Regions from separate parts of the Pikeienuella piscinae genome, predicted to be linked through region 1. Evidence: riboswitches for the same ligand, from Rfam matches in the RefSeq annotation. Region 1 holds a riboswitch; the other holds the start of a gene.
The links. A riboswitch is a leader RNA that binds a small molecule or an ion and turns the genes downstream of it on or off. The one in region 1 is predicted to bind thiamine pyrophosphate.
Positions count from the first base shown of each region.

Region 2: another riboswitch for thiamine pyrophosphate. It lies ahead of thiM (hydroxyethylthiazole kinase); the one in region 1 lies ahead of thiB (thiamine ABC transporter substrate binding subunit).

Region 1 covers NZ_CP049056.1:3,401,413-3,410,326, forward strand. The annotation lists gene G5B40_RS16165 (MAPEG family protein) at 1-351, shown strand, start outside; gene lpdA (dihydrolipoyl dehydrogenase) at 367-1,752, shown strand; gene G5B40_RS16175 (NADPH-dependent FMN reductase) at 1,819-2,355, shown strand; gene G5B40_RS16180 (thiamine ABC transporter ATP-binding protein) at 2,359-3,054, opposite strand; gene G5B40_RS16185 (ABC transporter permease family protein) at 3,041-4,642, opposite strand; gene thiB (thiamine ABC transporter substrate binding subunit) at 4,618-5,610, opposite strand; TPP riboswitch at 5,650-5,751, opposite strand; gene aroC (chorismate synthase) at 6,028-7,128, opposite strand; gene smc (chromosome segregation protein SMC) at 7,180-8,914, opposite strand, start outside.
Region 2 covers NZ_CP049056.1:800,875-809,788, reverse strand. The annotation lists gene G5B40_RS03855 (hypothetical protein) at 1-169, opposite strand, end outside; gene G5B40_RS03850 (TenA family protein) at 586-1,287, opposite strand; gene thiD (bifunctional hydroxymethylpyrimidine kinase/phosphomethylpyrimidine kinase) at 1,284-2,093, opposite strand; gene thiE (thiamine phosphate synthase) at 2,090-2,716, opposite strand; gene thiM (hydroxyethylthiazole kinase) at 2,713-3,498, opposite strand; TPP riboswitch at 3,546-3,640, opposite strand; gene G5B40_RS03830 (multidrug effflux MFS transporter) at 3,830-5,014, shown strand; gene G5B40_RS03825 (shikimate dehydrogenase family protein) at 5,085-5,915, shown strand; gene G5B40_RS03820 (helix-turn-helix transcriptional regulator) at 6,034-7,491, opposite strand; gene G5B40_RS03815 (substrate-binding protein) at 7,683-8,914, shown strand, end outside.

The sequences.
Region 1 (8,914 bases):
GTCGCCCAGTACTTCCTGATGGGTGTTCCCGCCAACATGCAGCTCGGCCCCGAGAAAACCGCCGGGCCGCGCGACGAGCCGCTTGCGCTTTCTGGCGTGGCGGGGCGGATGAAGCGGGCGATGGACAATCATTTCGAGGGGCTGATCCTTTTCACCATCGCCGTTGTCACGGTGACGCTTGGCGGCGCCGCGGGCGGGTTCACCGCCACCTGCGCCTGGGTCTATCTCATCGCCCGGATTCTTTACGTTCCGGCCTACGCCTTCGGCTGGACGCCGTGGCGGTCGGTCATCTGGTTCGGCGGGTTCCTCTCCACGATCGCGATGCTGCTCGCGGCGCTGGTTTACGGTTAAACGAAGGAGGCCGAAATGGCCGAATATGATCTCATCATCATTGGTGGCGGCCCGGGCGGCTATGTCTGCGCGATCCGCGCGGCGCAACTGGGGCTCAAGACCGCCTGCGTCGAAGGGCGGGGCGCGCTCGGCGGCACCTGCCTCAATGTCGGCTGCATTCCGTCCAAGGCGCTCCTCCACTCCTCCGAGATGCTTCATGAGGCGGAGGGGAATTTCGCAAAGATGGGGATTGTCGCCAAATCCGTCTCCGCTGATCTCGATCAGATGCACAAGCACAAGGCCAGCGTGGTCGAGGCGAACACCAAGGGGATCGAGTTCCTCTTCAAGAAGAACAAGGTCGACTACATCAAGGGCTGGGGGAAAATCACCGGGCCCGGCGAGGTGAAGGTTGGCGAGGATACGCACAAGGCGAAGAACATCGTCATCGCCACCGGGTCGGAGCCCGCGACGCTGCCTTTCCTGGAGATCGACGAGAAGCGGATCGTCTCCTCCACCGGCGCGCTGGAGCTTCCAAAGGTGCCGAAGAAACTGGTGGTGATCGGCGGCGGCGTGATCGGGCTGGAGCTCGGTTCGGTCTGGCGGCGGCTCGGCTCGGAAGTCACCGTGATCGAGTATCTCGACGAAATTACGCCGGGGGCCGACGCCGAGGTGGCGAAGACGTTCCGCAGAACCCTGACGAAGCAGGGAATCAAGTTCGAACTTGGCGCCGCCGTCACCGGGATCGAGACGCTGAAGACCAAGCTGAAGATCGCCTACAAGCGCCGCAAGGACGACAGCGAGCACCAGATCGACGCCGATATCGTGCTTGTCGCCACCGGGCGGCGGCCGGTGACAAGGGGTCTGGGGCTGGAGGCGCTTGGCGTCGCCACCGAGCGTGGGTTCATCCTGACCGACGCGCACTGGCGAACCAATGTCGAAGGCGTCTACGCCATCGGCGATGTCACCGAGGGCCCGATGCTCGCCCACAAGGCCGAGGATGAGGGCATGGCCGCCGCCGAACAGATTGCGAAGGGGGCTGGCCATGTTAACTACGCGGTCATTCCCGGCGTGATCTACACCGCGCCCGAAGTCGCTTCGGTCGGCCTGACCGAGGAGGCGCTGAAATCCGCGGGCCGGGCCTACAAGGTCGGAAAGTTTCCCTTCACCGCCAACGGGCGCGCCAAGGCCAACCTCGTCACCGATGGTTTCGTCAAGCTGCTCGCCGATGAAAGGACCGGGCAGCTTCTCGGCGCGCATATCATCGGCCCTGGCGCCGGAGATCTGATCCACGAGATCTGCGTCGGCATGGAGTATGGCGCGACCGCGGAGGGAATCGCCCGCACCTGCCACGCCCACCCGACCTATTCCGAAGCGGTGCGCGAGGCGGCGCTGGCGCTCTGCGACGGCGCGATCCATTTCTGATCGATCGCACAGGGCTGAACGGATGGCCGCGCGTGTCGCGACTGCGTAACAGCAAAGAGGAAAATGATGGCTTTCAGGCTACTGGGCGTATCGGGGGCGCTACGGCGAGCTTCCACCAATTCGGCGCTGATCCGCGCCGCCGGGGCGCTGGCCGGAGAGGATGTCGACTTCAGCATCGCTGATATCGACTTGCCGCTCTATAATGGCGATGTCGAGGATCGGGGCTATCCGGACAAGGTTGTCGCGTTTGTCGAGACGCTGCGCGCCGCCGACGCCGTCGTCATTTCCACTCCGGAATACAACAAGGGCGTCTCTGGCGTCCTGAAGAACGCGCTGGACTGGCAGAGCCGGTTTTCGCCTGTCCCGCTCAGTGGGAAACCGGTGGCGATCATGTCTGCGACAGGGGGTTACGCCGGCGGCCAGGTATCGCAGTTCATGCTCCGCCAGTGCCTCACGCCCTTCGCGGCGAAGGTGATTTCGCAGCCGCAGGTTCATGTCGGCTCGAACGAGACACCGGGGCTGTTCGTCGATGGAGAACTCGCGGACGAGAGAGTGCGCGCGTCGATCGCGAAGCTTCTGAAGGCGCTGAGAGAGATCGCCTGACTGTCAGTCGCCGAGATAGGCGCGAAGCGCGGGCGGCGGCGCGTCAAGGAGGGCGTCTGCGGGGGCGGGCGGGCCGATCCGTCCGCCTTCGATGAACGCGATCGCCCCTCTGGCGCGGCGCGCGTCCTCCGGCGCGTGGGTCGCCATGACGACGGCCAACGCGCGCTTTTCGCGAAGTCCGGTGACGAGGTCCAGCATCTCCGCTCGTTGAGCCGGGCCGAGCGCCGCGAAGGGTTCGTCCAGCAACAGCACCGGTCGGTCGCGAAGGAGCGCCCGCGCAAGCGCGACGCGTTGGCGTTGCCCGCCGGAGAGGGCCGCCGGACGACGCGCGCCGAGCCCGTCGAGCCCGACCTCGCGAAGCGACTCCGCGATCCGCGCCCGGTCGGCCCCGGTCAGGCGGAGCGCGGGGTCGAGCCCGAGCCCGACATTCGCCTCGACATCGAGATGCGGGAAAAGGTTGTGCTCCTGAAAGAGTATCGTCACCGGACGGCGCGCGGGTGGAATCCCCGCCATGTCGCGCCCGTCGATCAGCACCGCGCCTTGCGCCGGCTCGATGAATCCGGCGACGAGATTGAGGAGCGTGCTCTTTCCGCCGCCCGAAGGCCCGATCAGGCTCAGATGTGCGCCCTTCTCCAGCGATAGATCGCCGAACAGGCGAAACTCGCCGAGTTGGACATCTATTCCCTCAAGCCGGAGCATGACGACCCCAGCGGTCGCAAATATAGAAGATCCCGAAGCTGAGCGCCGTGAGCAGAAGCGCGGCGCCGCCCGCCGCCTCCAGTCGGTGCGCGGCCATCAGGCCGTACATGTAGAGCGGCAGCGTCGGCGCGCCGGGCGCCGAGAAAAGCGCGATGACGCCGAGATCGCCCATCGACAGCGCCGCGGCCAGACCGGCGGCGAAGCCGAGCGGCGCGCGCATCCGCGGCAGATAGACCAGGCGCAGGAGCGCGAACCCGCTCATCCCCAGAGAGGCGGCGAGCGGCCCGTAATCGCGCGCCGTCTCGCGAAGCGGCGGCAGCAGGAGGCGGAGCGCGAAAGGGAGCGCGATCATCGCGTTGATCAGCGCCACCAGCGGCAGCGCGATGGCGACCGGGCTGACGAACGGCCGGAGCGCGATGAAAAGGGCGACCCCGGCGACGAAGGGGGAGACCGCGAGCGTGAGAAGGCCGAGCGCTTCTGCCAGCCGCCCTGCGCCGGGCCGGCGCGCTTCGATCCCGGCGATCAGTGCGCCGAGCGCCAGAGCCAGCGCCAACGCCAGCGCGGCGGCGACGGGCGCGACGATAAGCGAGCGGCCGGCGGCGGCCCAGACCCCGGCGCCCATGGAGAGGAGCCCCGGCGCGCCCTGCGCCGCCGCCGCGAGGATCGGCGAAGCGAGAAAGACGAGCCCGAGAGCGATCACCGCGCCGTCCCCCCAGCGCGCCGCCGCGCCGCGCCCGTCCCAGCGCAGCGGCGCGCCGCCATGCCCGGGGCCGAACGCCGCCGGCGCCGATAGCCGGGCCGCGAAGAGCGCGAGCCCGAGGCAAAGCGCGAATTGCAGCCCGGCCAGCAGCGCCGCGCGGCCGAGGTCGAAGTCGAAGCGCATTGCGTGATAGATCGCCAGTTCCAGCGTCGTCGCGCGCGGCCCGCCGCCGAGCGCCAGCGCCACGGCGAAGCTGGTGGCGCAGATGAGAAAGATGAGGGCGAAGGCGCCGGGCGCCGCCGCGCGGAGCGCCGGCCATTCCAGTAGTCGGAACAGTGCGGGCCCTTCGACGCCGAGCTGCGCCGCGAGCCGCCAGCGCTCCGCCGGAATTTCCGCCCAGCCCTGCAGCAGCATCCGCGTCGCCAGCGGCAGGTTGAAGAAGACATGCGCGATCAGCACCCCCGGCAGCCCGTAAATGTCGAGCCGCCCGAAGCCGACGGCGAGCAACGCCTGGCTGACCATCCCGGAGCGCCCCCAGATCGCCACGACACCGAGAATGGCGACGATGACCGGCAGCAGGAAGGGGGCGCCGAGAAGGCTGACCACCGCGCCGCGTCCCCGGAACCGCCGCCGGGCGAGCGCGCGGGCGAGCGGGATGGCGAGGGCGACGGAGATCAGCGCCGAAAGGAACGCCTGCAGTGTGGTGAAACGCAGCGCCCGCCAGTCCGGCGCGGAGAGCCCGGCCCCCGCCTCGGCCGAGACCGCGAGCACCGCGACCGCGCCGATGGTGAGCGCGAGCACCAGCGCGAGCGCCGCCCCACCGCTGATCGCGACGGCGGGATGGAGGCGGACGCGGCCCGCGCTCACTTGCTGAGCGCCTCCAGCCATTCGGCGAGCGCGGCGTCGCGCGCCGATTTCGCCTCCGACACCGGGTAGATCAGCGTTTTCTGCGGTCGGGGCAGGGTGGTGAACCCTTCCGGCAGGCCGGCTGAGGGGGTCTTCGCCGGGTACATCCAGTTGGTCTCCGGGATCGCCGCCTGAAAGCCGTCGGTGAGCATGAATTCGAGGAACCGGTCGGCGAGCGCGGGCTGGTCGGTCGCCGCCAGCTTGCCGGCGATTTCGACCTGCATGTAATGGCCCTCGGAGAAGATCGCGGCGGCCTTAGTGTCGTCGCTCTCGGCGATGGCGTGATAGGCCGGCGAGGTGGTGTAGGAAAGCGCCATCGCCGCCTCGCCCTCCAGGAACATGCCATAGGCTTCCGACCAGCCCTTGGTGACGGTGACGATGCGGGGCGCGAGCCGTTCCCAGACAGCGCCGGCTTCGTCGCCGTAGATTTGCTTGACCCAGAGCAGCAGCCCGAGGCCCGGCGTCGAGGAGCGCGGGTCCTGGATGACGATAGTCACGTCATCGGGCGCGTCGAGCAACGCCGCGAGGCTTCCAGGGGGCGTTGCGAGCCGGGTCTTGTCGTAAACGAAGGCGAACCAGCCCCAGTCATAGGGAAGGAAAACAGGGTCGGCCCAGCCGCCGGGTACATCGGTTTCGGGCGTCAATCCGTGCGGGGTGAAGAGGCCGGTCGCCGCCGCGTCGGCGGCGAGATTTGCGTCGAGGCCGAGGACGATATCGGCCTCTGTCGCCGCGCCTTCCAGCTTGATCCGACCGAGAAGAGCGGCGCCGTCGCCGGCCGCGACGAATTCGAGATCGCAGTCGCAGACCGCCTCGAAATTCGCCTCGATCTTCGGGCCCGGGCCCCATTCCGTGACGAAACTGTCATAGGTGTAGACGGTCAGTTTCTCGGTCGCATTCGCGCCACCCGCGAGAATGAGGGCGAAAACCGCCGTGGTGAGGGAGGTTCTGATCACGCTCGACTCCTCTGTTGCGGCGCAAGAAGAGCGTGAGAGGAACTCTCTGGCCTTTCCTACGCCGGCATGATCCGGGTCAGGTTCAACGGGTTCGCTTGACGCATCTCAGCCGCTGACGCGGCCCCCCGAGGCGAGGGGGACACTAGGCCGGGCGCCGAGCCGGGTCAATGAGAGGGGAAAGCGGGCGCGGGGGCGGCGTGGCTATCGCATGTTATCGCGCGCGATAAGGGGGTCAAACATCTGAAAAGTAAAGAAATTCGAAAACCGTGTTCGCGATGGCGCGGTATTCGGGGGTTTCAGGTCGCATGGTCCGCCCGCTCGTTCCCCGGTTTCCCGGCCGTGAGCCGGGACCTTGTGAGGCGGGGCTGTGCTGTCGGGGTTCTGGGTCAGGCCCGGGAGCTTGTCGCCGGTGGCTTAGCCGACCTCGCCGCCGCCGTCGCCGATCTGGCCGCGATGCATCAGGACATGATCGAGCAGAACACAGGCCATCATCGCCTCGCCCACCGGCACGGCGCGGATGCCGACGCAGGGGTCGTGCCGACCCTTGGTGACGATCTCGGTCTCCCGCCCGGCCTTGTCGACTGTGGCGCGGGGGCTGAGAATCGAGGAAGTGGGCTTGACCGCGAAGCGGACGACTACGTCCTGGCCGCTGGAGACGCCGCCGAGGACGCCGCCGGCGTGGTTGGAGGTGAAGACCGGCCCGCCCTGGGTCATCCGCATCTCGTCGGCGTTTTCTTCGCCGGTCAGCTCGGCCGCGCCCATTCCGGCCCCGATCTCGACGCCCTTGACGGCGTTGATCGACATCATCGCGCCGGCGAGGTCGGCGTCGAGCTTGGCGTAGATGGGCGCGCCGAGCCCGGCGGGAACGCCGGAGGCGGTGACCTCGATCACGGCGCCGATGGAGGAGCCGGATTTGCGCAGACCGTCGAGGTAATCCGCCCAGAGCGCGGCGGCCCTGGCGTCGCCGGTCCAGAACGGATTGCGCTCCACTTCGGCCCAGTCCCAGTTCTCCCGGCGCGCCTCATGCGCGCCCATCCGCACCATCGCGCCGCGAATGCGGAGGTCGGGGAGCAGCGCTTTCAGCGCTTCGCGCGCGACGCCGCCCGCCGCGACCCGCGCCGCCGTCTCGCGCGCCGAGGAGCGGCCGCCGCCTCTCGGATCGCGCACGCCGTATTTCATCCAGTAGGTGTAATCGGCGTGGCCGGGGCGGAATTTCTCCGCGATCTCCGAATAATCCTTTGAACGTTGATCGGTGTTGCGGATCATCAGCTGGATCGGTGTTCCGGTCGTCACGCCTTCGTAGACGCCGGAGAGTATCTCTACCTCGTCGGCCTCGCGGCGCTGCGTGGTGTATTTGTTCTGGCCGGGTTTGCGCCGATCGAGCCAGTGTTGAAGCATTCCCGGCTCCAGCCGCAGGCCGGGCGGGCAGCCGTCGACCGTCGCGCCGAGCGCGGGCCCGTGGCTTTCGCCCCAGGTGGTGACGCGGAACATGCGACCATAGGTGTTGAACGACATCGGACGCTCCTTCAGCCCGCCATGTAGCGGAGCGGCGGCGCGAAGGAAAGGTTAGCCGGCGACCATCGCCTCGGCCAGTTTCAGATCGACGGAGACGAGCTGGCTGACGCCCTGTTCGGCCATGGTGACGCCGAACAGCCGGTCCATCCGGCTCATGGTGACGGCGTGGTGGGTGATGATCAGGAAGCGGGTCTCGGTCCGCCTGGTCATCTCGTCCAGCAGGTCGCAGAACCGCCCGACATTGGCGTCGTCGAGCGGCGCGTCGACCTCGTCGAGAACGCAGATCGGCGCCGGGTTGGCCAGGAATACCGCGAAGATCAGCGAGAGAGCGGTCAGCGTCTGCTCACCGCCCGAAAGCAGCGAGAGCGTGGAGAGTTTCTTGCCCGGCGGCATGCACATGATCTCCAGTCCGGCCTCCAGCGGATCGTCGCTCTCGACCAGCACGAGATTGGCCTCGCCGCCGCCGAAAAGGTGCTTGAAGAGGGTGGAGAAGCTGCTGTTGACCTCATCGAACGCGGCGAGAAGGCGCTCGCGCCCCTCTCCGTTCAACTCGGCGATGGCGTGGCGGAGCTTCGCGATGGCGGCTTCGAGGTCGCCCTTCTCACGGGCGAGGGCGTCGCGTTCCTCGCTGGCGGCGGCGGCGTCCTCCTCCGCCCGGAGGTTCACCGCGCCGAGGCTGTCGCGCTGGCGGCGAAGCCGGGCGATCTCGATCTCCAGCGCTTCGGCGGCGGGGAGGTCCCCGGCGGCGTCGATGCGCTGGAGAAGCGCCTCGGGCGCGCATTCCATTTCCTCGCGGATACGGGTGGCCGCTTCGCGCACCCGCTCGGCCGCGGCCTCGCTCTGGGTTTCGCGGCGGGCGCGGGTTTCCCGCGCGGCGGAGGCTTCGCGTTCGGCCTCACGCGCTGCGGCTTCGGCGGCGCGGGCGTGCGTCTCCGCCTCCGCGAGCGCGTCGGCGGCTGCGGCGCGGCGGGCCTCGGCGCGCTCGATCTCGTGCGCGAGCGCCTCGCGGCGCTTTCTGATCTCGCCGGGAAGGGCGGAGGCGGCCTCGCGTTCGGCGCGGGACTCTTCGGCGCGCCGGGTCAGGTCATCGACCCGGAGCGCGGCGTTCTCGCGCCGCGCGCGCCAGCTCGCGCGCTCTTGGCTCGCTTCCGCCAGCCGGGTTTCGCGGGCCTTGCCGGCGCGGCGAAGATCGTCGGCCTCGCCGCGCGCGGAGAGCATTTCCGAGCGCGCCGCGCCGAGCGTCAGCTTCGCCGCCTCCGCCGCGCGCCACGCGGCCTCGGGGTCGGCGACGGCGGCGCGCGCGGCCTCGGCTTCCGCCTCGGCGGCTTCGGCGTCCTTCGCCTCCTCGGCACGGCGGGCGAGGGTGATCTCCATCGCTTCGCGCCGGCCGGACGCCATGTCGAGATCGGCTTCCGCCTTGGCGGCGGCGCGGGCCGCTTCGCTGGCGGCGGCTTCCGCGGCGCGGCGGGCGGCGCGGCGGGCTTGGTCGTCGTCGGCGGCGGCCTTGAGCCGGTCCTTCATGGCGTCATGCGTCGCGCTGGCGGCGGCGGCGGCCGCTTCCGCCTTTTCCAGCGCCGTGCGCATTTCGGTCAGACGGTTGCGCTGACGCAGGCGCTCCGCCGCCGCCGAGGGCGCGTCCTCCGCCATGGCGCGAAACCCGTCCCAACGCCAGAGATCGCCCTCGACGCTGACCAACCGCCAGCCCGGCCCGAGCGCCGCCTGCATCGAGGCCGCGGCCTCGCGCGGCGCGACAGCGACGCGCGCGAGGCGCCGTGCGAGCGCGGGC
Region 2 (8,914 bases), 1.8 Mb from region 1:
CTTGAAGCCCGACCGGTAGGTCGCCATCGGCGAATTCCTGGGGTGGCGCGATCGCGGCGCGGATTCCCTCGCGCATGGCCAGAGATAAGCGCAGCGTCGGGTGGCGCGCGTCTCTCGCAGCGGTTGGCGGATCGTCGGGACCCAAGTGTTCGCACGATTCGTCATGCACTGGCGCGGGCTCCCTTGTCGCGGCGAGGATCGCGGCGCAACTCTCCCGCGAGGGCGAGATTTTCGCAAGAACCTCACGCAAAACTGTTTGGCGGCGCCATCTATGGCGATGCGGCAATGCTCCTGCGTGAGAGTGTTCTCCGCCGTCCCGAGAAACGCGCTCAGTTCTTGGCTGCTTGTCTTTGGAGGTGTGAGGAACCGCGGAGGAAGTCGTCAATCCCTGCGGAGGCGTTCAGGAATCCGCTGCACTTCTCGCGGCAGGTCGGACGGCGGGCGCGGTCAGCCGCGCAGATCCCGACGCCCGCCGGAGAGACCGGCTCGCGGCGATCGTCGTCACCCCGCAGGCGGCCGCGCGCTGCGCGCCGGATGGTCCGGCGCGGGCCTGTCGGCGCGTTTTCGCGAGCCACCGGCCCGTCGTCACGCCGCGGCGCGGGTGTTTCCGATGGCGAGGCCGGCCTCCCAGAAATACGCTTCGAGCCGGCAGGCCGTCCTGAATGTCGCGACAAGGTCAGGCCAGCGCGGAGAGTCCCTGAAGTCTGGCCCGATGCGGCGCGCCGCGACCGACTCGAAGAAGGCGGCGGCATCGCGGCAGAGCGATTGATAGCCCTCCGAGCCATAGGTCGCGATCCAGTCGGCGTAGGGCGTCGTTTCGGCGTGGTCCCGGGCAAGCGCCGCGCCAATCTCTCCATAGCCGAGGGAGCAGGGCATCAGCGCCGCGAGAAGGTCGAGGAGATCGCCCGAAAACCCCGCGTCGATGACGAAACGGGTGTAGGCGAGCGTCGCCGAGCCTTCCTCGGTCGCCAGCAGCGTCTCGCGGTCGATCCCCTCGGCGGCGCACGTCTCGACATGGAGCTTCATCTCATCATCGACGAGGCCGTGAACCGTGGCGGCTGCGCGGCGGATATCGCCGATCCTGTCGGCCTTCGCCGCGGCGAGCGACCAGGCGCGCGCGAAGTGGATCAGGAACAGATAATCCTGGCGGAGATAGTGGAGATAGCACGACCGCGGGAGCGAGCCGTCGCCGAGCGCCGAGACGAACCGGTGCCTTGTATAGGCCTCCCAGTCCGGTCGGCAGTCGGCGCGAAGCGCGGCGAAAAGAGGCGAGCCGTGATCGGTCATGAATTTCTCCAGAGCTTGTGGAAATGGTGGACAGGGCCATGGCCCCGGCCAACTTCGAGGCGGTCCGCGGCGGAGATCGCGCCGGAGACGTAGTCCTTGGCCGCACGGGCGGCGGCGGGCGCGTCGCACCCGCCGGCCAGCCGGGTCGCGAGGGCGGCGGAAAGCGTGCAGCCCGTGCCGTGCGTGTTGCGGGTCTTCGTTCGCGGGGCGTCGAGCCAGTGGATCTCGCCGGCCTGATCGGCGAGACAGTCGGGGCTTTGCGCGCCCGTCAGATGACCGCCCTTCAGCAGCGCGGCGCGCGACCCGAGGTGACGAAGGCGGCGCGCCTGCGCCTCCATCTCCGCCGCGGCTACAGCTTCGGGTTCGTCGAGAAGCGCGGCCGCCTCGGGCAGGTTCGGGGTCACGATGTCCGCAAGCGGCAGAAGCCGGTCGCGAAGCGCCCCGACCGTGTCATCCGTGAGAAGCCGATGGCCGCCCTTTGCGACCATGACCGGATCGAGAACTACGTTGCGGGCACCGTTGCGGATCAGCGCAGTGGCGACCGCCTCGGCGATCCCGGCTGTGGCGATCATGCCGATCTTCACCGCATCGACGCGTATGTCGTCAAACACCGCGTCGATCTGGGCGGCGACGAAGGCGGGCGCGACCGTTTCGACGCCGGTGACGCCCTGCGTGTTCTGCGCCGTCAGCGCGGTGATCGCGGCCATGGCGTAACCGCCATTCGCCGCAATGGCCTTGAGGTCTGCCTGGATGCCGGCTCCGCCCGAGGGGTCGGAGCCGGCGATGCTCAGCACATTGGGAATCATGGTCGCCTCCAGGCGTCGAGAAGGGCGCGCGCGGCTTGCTCCGGGTTGTCGGCGTCGCAGATTGCGGAAACGACTGCGAGCCCTGCGCCACCCACGCTGCGGATCGGTGCGGCGTCCCGCGCGGTGACGCCGCCGATGGCGACGCAGGGAAGCCGCGCGGTGCGCGCAATGACGGCGAATTCCGCCAGCCCGATCTGCGGCGCATGGTCGGGCTTCGTCGCGGTGGCGCGGATCGGGCCGACGCCGAGATAGTCGACCATCGCCGGGTCGACGGCGGCCAGTTGACCGGCGTTCTCGATGGAGAGGCCGAGAATCGCGTCCGACCCGATCATCGCGCGGACGTCGGCGACGGCGGCGTCCGTCTGGCCGACATGAACGCCATCGGCTCCGATCTCCGCGGCAAGATGCGCGCGGTCATTGACGATCAACGCCGCGCCGAACGGCGCCAGCGCGGCGTGAAGCCGGCGACCGAGGGCGGTGAAGTCGGCGTCCGGCATCGTCTTGTCACGGAGTTGGACCGTCCTTACGCCGCCGCGGACGGCGCCGACGGCGGCTTCCTCGACCCCGCGCCGGGCGGACGGATCGGTGATGAAATAGACCGAAAGATCGAGACGCCGCCTCATGCGATCCGCGCGCCCGCGTCGAGCGTCGCCCCGTCGACCGTGGCGAGCGCGTCAAGGAAGGCGACGGCGAAACTGCCGGGTCCTTCGGCCCGCGCCGCGGCTTTTTCGCCGGCGAGGCCATAGAACGCCAGCGCGGCGACGGTCGCCTCGAAGGGGTCCTCCGCCGTCGACGCGAACGCGGCGACCACCCCGGTGAGCGCGCACCCGAGCGCTGTCACCTTCGGCATCAGCGCATGCCCGTTGTCGACCCGCGCCACGCGCGCGCCGTCGGTGACAAAGTCCTCCGGTCCGGTGACGGCGACGACGCCGCCGGTTTCACCCGCGATCGCGCGGGCCGCCGCCTCCGCGGTCTGCACCGTGTCGCCGCTGTCAACGCCCTTTCCCGCTCCGCCCTCCGCGGCGAGCGCGAGAATTTCCGAAGCGTTTCCACGCACGATCCCGGGTCTGAGCGCGAGAAGCTCCGCGCCGGTCTGGCGCCGGTAGCTGGTGGCCCCGACCGCCACCGGGTCGAGCACCCAGGGCTTGCCGGCGTCGCTGGCGGTCTTCGCGGCGGCTTTCATCGCGTCGACCCAGGGGGGAGAAAGCGTGCCGATATTGATCGTAAGCGCGCTCGCTAGGGCGGCGAACTCGGCGGCCTCCTCACGCGCGTGGACCATCGCCGGCGACGCGCCTGCGGCGAGCAACACGTTCGCCATCACGTTCATCGAGACGAAATTGGTGATGTTCTGCACCAGCGGCGCCGTCTCGCGCATCGCTTCCAGCAGGGCTCCCGGCGTTTTCATAAGTCGCCTCCTTCGTTGCGGAGACGGCGGGGGGAACAGCCGGGCTAGGATGCTCTTCCGCGACTTCCTCCGCTGGTATGGTCCAGGTCAGGTTCAAAGGGTGCTTCTCAGCCCGCTATCGCGGACGCCCCTGTCACGGCGTTCAATGTGGCCCACGCCGCGCGCCTCGTAAACCCCCTCAAGTTGGCGGCGACGCGCGGGCCGTCGGTGTGCGGCGCGGCGCGCGCGGCCGGGCCGCTTGCCGTCCGGCGTCGGGTTGATACTGTCCCACGAAATCTTCCGATTCGCGGCGCGGTCGGAACCACGTTGGCGCCCGCGTTCAGGAGCATTCATGTCGTCCAGTCTTTGGCGTAGTGCGCTCGTGCTCGGGACGCTGGCTCTTGTCGGGCCCTTCGCGATCGACATGTATCTTCCCGCGATGCCGGCGATCGCCCTCGATCTCGGCGTCCGCGAAACCGCGGTGCAGGCGACCATCACCGCCTATTTCATCGCCTTCGGAATCGCCCAGATGGTCTATGGGCCCTGGGCCGATCAGGCCGGACGAAAGCCGCCAATCTATGTCGGCGTCGGGATATTCCTCATCGGCTCGGCGGGCGCGGCGCTCGCGGGAAGCGTCGATGAACTGATCGCCTGGCGCTTTCTTCAGGGCCTCGGCGGGGCGGTGCTGATGGTGTTGCCGCGCGCCATCATCCGCGACATGCACACCGGGGCCGAGGCGACGAAGCTGATGGCGCTGATCATGCTGGTGATCTCGATTTCGCCGATGCTGGCGCCGCTGGCCGGCAGCGCGGTCATCGCGCTGGCCGGCTGGCGGGTGATTTTCGCGACGCTCTTCGCCGGCGCGCTGATCAGTCTCGCGATGACCGCGACGATGCTGCCGGAAACCCTGTCCGCGCCGCGCCGGAGACCGGTCAACATGCGCTCGCTCATTGCCGGCGCGCGCCGGCTTCTGACCGATGCGCGCTTCATGGGGCTGACCTTCATTGGGGCCTTCGGGATGGGCAGCTTCTTCGTCTTTCTCGCCTCCGCGGCGTTCGTCTACACGGGCGAGTTCGGGCTCAGCCCGACCGGGTTTTCGCTGGCGTTCGCGATCAACGCGGTCGGCTTCTTCAGCGCCTCGCAGGCGGCGGGGCCATTGGCGTCGCGAATCGGGTTGGCGCGGGTGATCCGGCTCGGGACCGGGCTTTTCGCGATTTTCTCGTTGGCGCTGCTGGGAATCGCGCTGACCGTGGGCGCGACCCTGCCGCTCGTGGTCGGTTGCCTTTTTTTCGGGAACGCCGGGCTCGGGCTGGTGATCCCGACCACGATGGTGATGGCGCTTGACGATCATGGCGAGATCGCGGGTCTCGCCTCTTCGCTGGGCGGCACGATGCAGATGCTGACGGGCGGGGCGATGATCGTCGCCGCCGGGCCGTTCTTCGATGGAACCGCGACGCCGATGATCGCGGTGATCGCGCTTTGCGGCGTCGCCGCCTTCGGCCTCACGCTCGCCACGCTCGGCGTACGGAGGGCCTGATCAGGCCGCCATCGCTCTCGACGCCGAACACGCCTAGATTGCGTCCGAGCCGCTTCGAAGGGGTCATTCCATGCCCGATATCCTCCTTGGCCTGATCGGCGATAACATCGCGGCGTCGAGGGCGCCGGCGTTTCACGAACTCGCCGGACTGCTGGCCGGGTTGGATGTGCGCTATGAACGGCTGGTCCCACATGAGATAGGCGTCGATTTCGACCGCGTGTTGGCCGATTGTCCGGCCAGGGGCTATCGCGGCGTCAATATCACCTATCCCTACAAGGAGCGCGCGGCGGCGAAAGTCCGGGTCGACGATCCGCTGATCCGCCGTCTCGGCGCCGTCAACACGGTGATTTTCGATGCGGAGGGGCCGCGCGGCGCGAACACCGACCATACCGGCTTCGTCGCGGCCTATCTGCATATCCGCGGCGCCGCCGCGCCCGGGCCGGTCTGCATGATCGGAGCTGGCGGCGTCGGCAAGGCGGTCGGGTTCGGCCTTCTTCAGTTGGGGTTAAGGGAAATCCGCGTGGTTGAGCGCGACCTCGCGAAGGCCGAAGCGCTGGCGGACTCGCTTCGATCCGCCGAGCCCGGCCTCGCGGTCGTCGTGACCGGCGATGCGGTGGCGGGCGCGGCGGGCGCGTCAGGGCTGATCAATTGCACCCCGGTCGGCATGGTCGGGTATGGCGGAACCCCGCTTCCGCAGGCCGCCATGCGGGGCGCGACATGGGCTTTCGACGCGGTCTACACGCCGTTGGAGACCGTATTTCTGAAGGATGCGGCGGCCGAGGGGCTGGCGATCATCCCGGGGTATGAACTCTTTTTCCATCAGGGCGTCGACGCCTGGGCGCTATTCACCGGTCGCCCACTCGACAAGAGCGCGCTGCGCGCTGGTCTCGCCAAGCTCTAGAGGCTGAGCGAAATCGTCGCTGCGGCCGGATCACCGTGCACGTTCCGGGCATCGTTGATCGATATGAATCGGGCGGAACATTGCGCCCGGCCGGGATTATGGGCGTCAGGTCAGCCATTCAGGTCTGAACCACCGCCGCCTCCCGCCGCGAGGGACAATCGCGATGCGCGCATATCCGGCAGTCCGGGCCGACCCCTTCCGCCGCCCCGTCGAGCGCACCGGCATAGGCGGTCTGTCGCGCCGCCTCGGAGTCGAGAACCAGCATGTCAGTGGCCATGCCGCCAACCCGCGTCACCGCCACGGCGAGGATTCGGGCGCCGTCCGGATGGCGGAGCGGGAGGGCGAGGGGCGCGCCGGCGCCCGCACGGTGCGCCGGCCAGACCGGGCAGTCGAGTCGCCGACCGCGCGGCAGAAGATCGGGTGCGCCGCGCCGCGCCAGCACCCGGCCGGAGGCGTCGACGGCGACGTGCGCGGCGCGCGGCGCGCCCTTGCCGCCGAGACAGGCGATTCTTCGCATCACCAGCCCCGCATCGCCGTCGAGCGCGCGGGTGAGCGCGCCGATTTCCCAGCCGAGCCGGGCGCCGAGCGCGAGGAACTGGTCGGGATGCGAGAGGATCGCGTCGGCGAGGCGCTGCGCCAGCTCCGCCTCGACCAGCGCGAGCACTTCGTCCGTATCCGCCTCGCCGGCGGTGGCGAGCGACTGCGCCAGGTCGAAAAGCGCGTGCTGGTGCGCCTGCGCCGCATGGGCGCGGGCGAGCGCGCTCAGTCGCTCCGCCCGCCCGGATTCGGGCGCGATCTCCGGCGGCCGGGGCGTCAGCCTTCGTAAACGCTCCTCGATATCGCCGTCGGCGAATCTGGCGCGCGTTTTGGCCGCCAGCCGTTCGATCGCGTCGCCGGGGTCGGGGGCGCGCTCCAGCGCCTCTTCGGCCGCGCGGACGGGGGCGGGGCGGCGGCGGGCTTCGGCCGCGCCGTCGAAATAGGCTGCGAGCCCAGCCCCGGTGGCGGCGAGCCGCGATGACTGCTCGAAGATGATCTGCTCGAAGCGGCGCCGCTGCGGAGCGGACACCTCACGCCCCTCGGTCAGGATCTCCGCGGTCGAGCGGAGCGCGGTGATCTCTGTGAGCATCTCGTGGATCGCCGCGCCGAGCGCCGGATCATGCGCCAGTCGGTCGGCCATCGCCTCCGCCTCAGCCGCCGCCGCGCGCCAGCGCCGATGGAGAAGCGCGGTCGCCCGCGCCCAGCCCGGAAACCGCGCGATGAACTCGTCCGGGGGACCGCCGGACGCGGCATCCGCGAGCTCCGGCTCGGCCGCCACCTCGTTCAGTTCCTCGCGCAGCCGGCGCTCAGCCATGCCATCGAGCTGGTCGAGCGTCAGATGCAGCTCTCGCCCGATCCGCGCCAGCAGCGCGCCGCCGATTCCCCGCTTGTTGCGCTCGATCAGGTTCAGATAGGCCGCCGAGACGCCGACACGGGCCGCAAGTTCGTTCTGCTTCAGCCCGAGTTCGCGCCGCCGCTCCCTGATCCGCAGTCCGGCGATCCTTCGCTGCGCTGCGGGAAGTCCATGCCCTGCCGCCATTTTTTTGCCATCTATGTAAATAATTTACAAATCAACATATAGGGTGATCCAGAAATTTACAAGATTATCCTTGTTATGCAATTGCTTATTGCAAAGTTATCTCTCCATCGCGATTTTGGCCGCACGAAGCAACAGGTCCGATAACGCGAATTTCGTGTTTCGTTAATGTCGGGCGTTACGGGAGAAAACGCATGTCCCAGTTCAATTTCAGTCGTCGCGGCTTGCTGAAGGGGGGCGCCGCGCTCGGCGCCGGGCTCGCGATGCCGACGATCTTCACCAGCAAGGCGCGCGCCGCGTATCTTAACGAGCCGACCGGCGACACCGTCACGCTGGGTTTCAACGTGCCGCAGACCGGCCCCTACGCCGATGAGGGACTGGATGAGCTCCGCGCCTTCCAACTCGCCGTCGAACATCTCAATGGCGAGGGCGATGGCGGGATGATCTCGACATTCTCCTCGCAAGAGCTGAAGGGCGAGGGAATCCTCGGCAAGAAGGTCGCCTACGTGTCGGGCGACACCCAGACCAAGTCCGACGCCGCGCGCGCTTCCGCCAAATCGATGATCGAGAAGGACGGCGTGCTGATGATCTCCGGTGGTTCGTCCTCCGGTGTCGCGGTTGCGGTCCAGAGCCTCTGCCAGGAGGCTGGGATCATCTTCATGGCCGGGCTCACGCACTCCAACGACACCACCGGCAAGGACAAGAAGGCCAACGGCTTCCGGCACTTCTTCAACGCCTACATGTCCGCCGCCGCGCTGGCGCCGGTGCTGAAGAACAATTACGGCGCCGATCGCAAGGTCTATCACCTGACCGCGGATTACACCTGGGGCTGGACGCAGCAGGAATCGATGCAGGCCGCGACCGAGGCGATCGGCTGGGAGACGGTGAACAACGTGCTGACGCCGCTCGCCACCACGGACTTCTCCTCCTATATCGCGCCGGTTCTGAACTCGGGCGCCGATGTGCTGATGCTGAACCACTACGGCGGCAACATGGTGAACTCGCTGACGCAGTCGGTTCAGTTCGGCCTTCGCGACAAACAGGTCAACGGCAAGAACTTCGAGATCGTCGTGCCGCTTTACTCGGAGCTGATGGCGAAGGGCGCGGGCGAGGCGGTGAAAGGCGTGTTCGGCTCCAGCAACTGGTCCTGGACGCTTCAGGACGAGGGCACCAAGGCCTTCGTGAAGTCCTTCGGCACCAAATACGGCTTCCCGCCGTCGCAGGCCGCGCAGACCTGTTACGCGCAGACGCTGCTCTACGCCGATGCGGCGGCCCGGGCCGGCACGTTCAACCCCTGCGGCATCGCCGAGGCGCTGGAAGGATTCGAGTTCGACGGCCTCGGGAACGGGCCGACGCTCTATCGCGCCGACGACCACCAATGCTTCAAGGACGTGATGGTGGTGCAGGGCAAGCAGGAGCCCGAGAA